3 regions of the Cedecea sp. Ae19-4 genome follow, and region 1 is predicted to be linked to each of the others. Evidence: predicted binding sites of a transcription regulator. Region 1 holds the regulator's gene; each other region holds the start of a gene.

Region 1 (2,322 bases):
GAAATCTCAAAAGGGTGAGCAAAACCATGTTGCAGACTGTGCACCCGGGCGTGATAGCTGTTTCCGCTGCTGGAGCTGTTCTGCTATGATTGCCCTATACGTGGGCATTGAACGGCCAGCATACTATTAAGTTTCAAGAGGTTATTTTACTCATGGCAATCGTAGGCATTTTTTTCGGCAGCGACACCGGTAACACCGAAAATATCGCGAAAATGATTCAAAAACAGCTCGGTAAAGACGTTGCTGAGGTGCATGACATTGCTAAAAGCAGCAAAGAAGATCTCGAAGGTTTCGACATTCTCTTGCTCGGCATCCCGACCTGGTACTACGGCGAAGCCCAGTGTGACTGGGATGACTTCTTCCCTACGCTTGAAGAAGTCGATTTCAACGGTAAACTGGTGGCGCTGTTCGGCTGCGGCGACCAGGAAGACTACGCGGAATACTTCTGTGATGCGCTGGGCACCATTCGCGACATTATCGAACCGCGCGGCGCGGCGATTGTGGGCCACTGGCCAACCGCGGGCTACCACTTTGAAGCCTCCAAAGGCCTGGCGGATGACGACAATTTTGTCGGCCTGGCCATCGATGAAGATCGCCAGCCGGAACTGACCGCTGAGCGCGTTGAGAAGTGGGTTAAACAGGTTTCTGAAGAACTGAATCTGGCGGATATCATTAACGCCTGATTTCTCTGGCGCAAATACAGCATTTGCGCCATCTTGATAGCTTTTAGCAATGAAAATAATTGCTACAAGTTTGTAACTTTCTCGTACATCCCTGTACAATGTCTTCCTGATAGCTTGGCTGATAATTACTGTAAATGGCGACGCCGCCACGATTTTTCAGCCTTATTTTGCACCATACTTGCGGTTCCCATTTAGAAGTAGCAGTTCTATAATGAGACGCATTACTCTTTACGCTCACTGCAGTTTGAGCGAATCGTTAAGCAACAGGACACTTTCCGCATGACTGACAACAATACCGCATTAAAGAAGGCCGGCTTGAAAGTCACGCTTCCTCGATTAAAAATCCTCGAAGTGCTGCAAGAGCCGGTAAATCATCACGTCAGCGCGGAAGACTTATATAAACGTCTGATCGACATGGGCGAAGAAATCGGCCTGGCGACCGTCTATCGCGTGCTGAACCAGTTTGATGATGCAGGGATCGTGACCCGCCATAATTTTGAAGGCGGCAAGTCCGTTTTTGAGTTGACCCAGCAGCATCACCACGACCACCTGATCTGCCTCGACTGCGGTAAAGTGATCGAGTTCAGCGATGATTCTATTGAATCCCGCCAGCGTGAAATTGCCACTCGCCACGGCATCCGCCTGACTAACCACAGCCTCTATCTGTACGGACACTGTGCTGAAGGTGACTGCCGCGAAGACGACACGGCCCACGATCCTAAATAAGTAATCCGCATTAACAAACGCTGCTTCGGTGGCGTTTAAAAGCAAAAACCGGCAGGTTTCCCTTGCCGGTTTTTTTATTGACTGAAAAAGGCTATCAGCTGTTATTGGCGCGAATCTCCTGCCAAATCTTATCGCAGCGTACCTTCGCGGCTTCATCATTGCCGCTCTTTCTTGCCTGGATACATTTCTGGTAATCCAGCACGTTCACCGTTTCTTTCTCAACAAACGCTTTATGCTGTTTTTCCTGGCGCAGTACGTTCAGCACGCTTTGGCAGGCTTCAATTTTATCCGGATTGCCTTCCGCCGTATTGATACAGGCGCTATAGGCCTGCTTCAGGCGTGAATCTTCCGGAGGTGCAGGAGGTTGAACGCAGGCAGACAGCGTGAATACAGCGGCGGTAATCAGCAGAATCTTTTTCATGTTCGGTTCCTTATAAAAAAACGGGCGCTTGCGCGCCCGGTTTCACATCAGAAGATGGTGAACGGAGCAATCACGATGAATTTCACGTCACGCTCATCCTGGAAGATGTTGCCGTACCCACCGCCCCAGCTTGGGATGTCGGAGTGGTTGTCGTACTGAGTGAAGTGCAGTTTGAACAGCGTGCCTTTCGCACGGCCTTCCTGTACGGTATACATGGCGTCGAGGCTGTAAGAAGACTCTTTGATCTTGTTGGAAGCGAGATCCTGGCGGTTACCGGAAGCATCAAGCGCCCATGTAGATGGTTTTGCGTCCCATGCATAAACGTAAGAAGCACCCACTGCCCAACCCGGCAGGTTCCAGTTGCTCAGGTCATACATTGCACCGAAGAACACGGCTTTTTCACCGTTGGCGTTGAAGTCAGAGCGGTTATCCCACCACACATCCAGACGACCGTTGGAAGACGCGTAGGTTGGCGTCATACGCTGCAGGAAG
Region 2 (2,322 bases), on a different contig from region 1:
TATCCGGGAAGAGTTGCGCCCAGTGCTGATAATGCTCGCGCGGATAGTGGCACAGCGCCCTGTCTGGCCCGCCGTGAATCACTTTCTCCGCCTGCTCGTCGCCCTCCAGCCCAAGCTCGGTCAGGCGAAGTTCGCCGTCCACCTGCACCTTGGCGATGGCGCTGGGCCGACTCCCTTCGTAAGCACGGATCTGGCCAACGTAAACCTGAAGCGGATAGCGATGCATAAGCGACTCCCTGCGAAATAGACATAAAAAAAGCGAGCCATCAGGCTCGCTTCTCTAAGGTCGGATTGCAACCTTATTTTTTAGCGGCGAAACGTGCTGCTGCTTCGTCCCAGTTAACCACGTTCCAGAACTCTTTCGCGTAGTCCGGGCGACGGTTCTGGAATTTCAGGTAGTAAGCGTGTTCCCAAACGTCCAGGCCCACAATCGGGAAGCCGGAAGCGCCGGAGATAGCTTCGCCCATCAGCGGGCTGTCCTGGTTTGCAGTAGAAACTACAGCCAGTTTGTCGCCTTTCAGTACCAGCCACGCCCAGCCGGAGCCGAAACGGGTAGCGGCTGCTTTTTCGAACTCAGCTTTGAACGCGTCAACGCTGCCGAAATCGCGCTCGATAGCGGCTTTCAGGTCACCTTTCAGCTCGGTACCTTTTTTCAGGCCTTTCCAGAAGAAGCTGTGGTTAGCGTGGCCACCGGCGTTGTTACGCAGTACGGTTTTCTTATCCGCAGGCAGCTGATCCAGTTTAGCGATCAGTTCTTCAGCAGACAGGCTGGCAAACTCAGGCAGGGATTCCAGCGCGGCGTTCGCGTTGTTGACATAAGCCTGGTGGTGTTTGCTGTGGTGGATTTCCATGGTTTCTTTGTCGAAATGCGGTTCCAGCGCGTCGTAAGCGTAAGGCAGGGATGGCAGTGTATAGCTCATATTCATCGTCTCCATTAACGTAGAGCGGCTGTAATGCTGTTAACGCCGCGTAATCAGTCGGTTCATTATAGTTAATTAAATGATATTGAAAATGTTTATCAATGCCGTACTTAGCGTGTGGTTATAACTTTTCTTCATGAAACCACGGCTTACGGCTATAACGCAGCGGGTAAAAAGCCATTTTCCCAGAGTAACGGCGAATTGTTACCCGGTCGTGACGTAACGGCATGAGAAGAACCCGAGAGGAGCACAAATTGTGATCGCCATCGGCGGCACTCGCTGAATTTTGCCAGCTTCATCGGGCGCGCGGCATTGCCCTGAAGGTTAGCCCGCAGCTCACTCTTTAGACTCGTTGACATTGCAGGCTGTCGCAGAGGCGACGGCCCGAAAACAGCGAGGGTTAATCATGAGCAATGCAATCACGATGGGGATCCTGTGGCATCTGATCGGCGCCGCCAGCGCCGCCTGTTTTTATGCCCCGTTTAAAAAAGTGCGGCACTGGTCCTGGGAAACCATGTGGTCCGTCGGCGGGATTGTCTCCTGGCTTATCCTGCCGTGGGCGGTGAGTGCCGTACTGCTACCCGATTTCTGGGGGTATTACGGGTCGTTCAGCGTGGGCACGCTGCTGCCGGTGTTTTTGTTTGGTGCCATGTGGGGCATCGGTAATATCAATTATGGCCTGACGATGCGCTATCTGGGGATGTCGATGGGGATTGGCGTCGCTATCGGCATCACGCTGATTGTCGGCACATTACTGACCCCGATCATCAATGGCAAATTTGCCATGCTGACGGGTACGCCAGGCGGACGCATGACGCTCCTTGGCGTGCTGGTGGCGCTTATCGGCGTGGCTATTGTGACCTGGGCCGGGCTGCTAAAAGAGCGTCAGATGGGGATTAAAGCGGAAGAATTTAACCTGAAAAAAGGGCTGCTGCTGGCAATGATGTGCGGCATTTTCTCCGCCGGTATGTCATTTGCGATGGATGCAGCGAAGCCCATGCATCAGGCGGCGTCGAATCTGGGCGTCGATCCGCTTTATATTGCCCTGCCAAGCTATGTGGTGATCATGGGGGGCGGCGCCGTTATTAATCTGGGCTTTTGCTTTATCCGACTGGTAAAAGTAAAAAACTTGTCGGTAAAAGCCGATTTCTCGCTGGCAAAATCGCTGATTGTTACCAACCTGATTTTATCGGCGCTTGGCGGCCTGATGTGGTACCTGCAATTCTTCTTCTACGCCTGGGGGCACGCTAAAATTCCGGCACAGTATGACTACATGAGCTGGATGCTGCATATGAGCTTCTACGTGCTCTGCGGCGGGCTGGTAGGGTTAATCATGAAGGAGTGGAAGTCCGCTGGGCGCAGGCCGGTTGGCGTACTGGCGATGGGCTGCCTGACGATCATT
Region 3 (2,322 bases), 1.4 Mb from region 1:
TCTCATCCTGCAGATAAGCCCCGGTTTGCTCATACTGGCGGCGGCCTGATTTCACCAAAAGCCCCTGATTAATTGTCACGTAGCTTGGGTCACGTGGATCGTAATAATAGTAACCGCCAACGCCACCAGAAACGCCGGTCCACGGATTCAGGTTGGTAGTGTAGCCCGTCCCGTCGGTCAGATCGTTGGTGAACCGGTGATATTCCCCGCCGAGCACCACTTTATGCTGCAGATCGCCGGTCGCGAAGTCGGCTTCTAACTGATTGTCGATGGCCCAGGCATCCAGCGAGGAGTTTTCACGGCTGTAGTAGCGCGACAGTTCGTTATGCGCGGTATCTGCCCAGCCAATTTGATAGGCCTGGCGTAGCGCTACGTTTGAGTGGGTATAGCTGGCGTTTGAGCGGAAAGACCAGACCTCATCGAAGGCGTGAGCAAACTCGTAGCTGTAGATCTGCTGGTGGCGCTTAAAGGCGTCATCGCCCGGCTGTACGTCAGAAAAGCCAGTATCCAGCTTGCGTCCCGTGGTGGTGTAAAGGCTGCCGTCGCCCGGAACAGAACCGTGGTAGCCCCCGGACGGATCTTTTTCCAGGTAGGCTCTTAGTACCAGAGACGTTGCATCATCCGGCTGCCAAAGCAGGGACGGCGAAATAGCGTAACGTTCATCACGCGTGTTGTCATACTGTGTATCACTATTTTTAGTCAGGCCGGTGATACGGAAGGCCCACTGGTCATTAATCGCGTTGGTGTAATCAAACGCCGTGCCGTTGGTGTTGTGGTTGCCGTATATCGCCCGCACGTGGCCTTCTTCGACAAACTGCGGACGTTTAGACGTTTCCATCACCAGGCCACCCGGAACAGTCTGGCCGTAAAGTGCGGAAGACGGGCCTTTGATGACGTCAAGGCGTTCCAGGAACCAGGGATCGACCTGGACCACGTTAAAGCTGCCCGCGTCGCTCATCAGGCGGAGGCCATCAAGGAAGATGTTATTCACGTCGCCGCCGTGGAAACCCCGTAATGCGACGGTATCGTAACGGGTTGCACCGCCGGAGAATCCGGTAAACACGCCCGGGGTATAGTGCAGCGCGCTATTAATGGTTTGCGCGCCCTGGTCTTCCATTTGCTGACGGGTCACGACGGAAATGCTTTGCCCGGTGGTAATCAGCGGCTCGTCGGTTTTGGTCGCGCCACGGGTTGTGGTGGCGGTATAACCTATTGTTGGAGAGGTTGCGGTGTCAGCAGGTTTGGCGGTCACAACCAGTGTTTCTTCAGCCGATGAAGAAAAAGGGGCGATGAGCGCCAGCGTGCAGAGTAAAGCGGAGCGCTTTACGGTAAGGTCCTTTATCATTTTTTGTCCGGAAGTATTGAGATCATCATCCTGATGGAAGTCCTCCGCCGGCATGCGACGGGAAAACGCGGTTTTTAAATGCGGTTTCGAATGAGAATTGTTATCGTTATTATTATCAAGTGCAAGGCGTGCGATGATTTTTAATGCATAAAAGCCCATGAAATCAATGATGATTTCATGGGCTTATTGTTTTAAATGAAATGATTAAGCGGCAATCACGCCGTGGTCAGTATGGTCAGGTTACGGCGCTGGCTTGCTCGAGGCTGGTGAGATCCCCGTTTTATCTGCGGCAGGTTTGGCCGCTTCCGTTACCGGGCCGGGCGTGGCCGAAGGCAGCTTATCCGGCGCATTGTCGCAGGGTTTTTCTTTTGCACAGAGCATATCCAGCATTTTCAGCGCGACGCCGTTGGTCCAGCCGAAGCCATCCTGAAGCGGATATTCACCGCCTCCACCGCCCGCACCTCCGGCTGTGACATCGTATTTTTCAACCAGCTTTTGCTCTTTGTTGTAGAGGCTCTGCACCGTACTCAGGAAGCGGAAGCTGACTTCCAGCGCGAGATCTTTATGCCCGTAATTTTGCAGACCTTCGGTGGCCACCCACTGCAGCGGCGCCCAGCCGTTGGGGGCATCCCATTGCTGGCTGGTTTTTACGCTGGTCGTGGCAAGTCCGCCCGCGCTGAGCAGGTGCTGACGGGTGGCTTTCGCCATCTTGTCCGCTCTGTCCTGCGCCGCCGCATGAACGTACAGTGGGAACAGGGCGGCGGCGGTTAGCTGGTTTCGAACCGTGTGGCTTTTCAGATCGTAATCCGCGTACCAGCCTTCTTTGGCGTTCCACAGGTTTTGTTCAATTGCTTTCTGTCGATCGTCCGCGGCCTGCTTATAGCGCTGTGCTGCGTCGCTATCTTTTGCCAGCTCGCTGGCGTGAGTCAACGTTTTTTCAAGCTGGTAGAGCAGCGCATTAAGGTCCACGGGCACAA

What was found. The regulator Fur, encoded in region 1, represses iron uptake genes when iron is present. The targets are predictions, from matches to a motif close to ATAATAATGAGAACNACTATCAA.
Region 2: the regulator Fur is predicted to act here: its motif matches at 1,000-1,022, upstream of sodA (superoxide dismutase [Mn]).
Region 3: the regulator Fur is predicted to act here: its motif matches at 1,436-1,458, upstream of AAIE02_RS08810 (TonB-dependent siderophore receptor).

What each region holds. Positions count from the first base shown of each region.
Region 1 covers NZ_JBCHWG010000001.1:434,368-436,689, reverse strand. The annotation lists gene fldA (flavodoxin FldA) at 153-683, shown strand; gene fur (ferric iron uptake transcriptional regulator) at 963-1,409, shown strand; gene AAIE02_RS02005 (ChiQ/YbfN family lipoprotein) at 1,504-1,830, opposite strand; gene chiP (chitoporin ChiP) at 1,878-2,322, opposite strand, start outside.
Region 2 covers NZ_JBCHWG010000002.1:263,687-266,008, reverse strand. The annotation lists gene yiiM (6-hydroxyaminopurine reductase) at 1-226, opposite strand, end outside; gene sodA (superoxide dismutase [Mn]) at 300-920, opposite strand; gene rhaT (L-rhamnose/proton symporter RhaT) at 1,327-2,322, shown strand, end outside.
Region 3 covers NZ_JBCHWG010000001.1:1,863,876-1,866,197, reverse strand. The annotation lists gene AAIE02_RS08810 (TonB-dependent siderophore receptor) at 1-1,345, opposite strand, end outside; gene treA (alpha,alpha-trehalase TreA) at 1,586-2,322, opposite strand, start outside.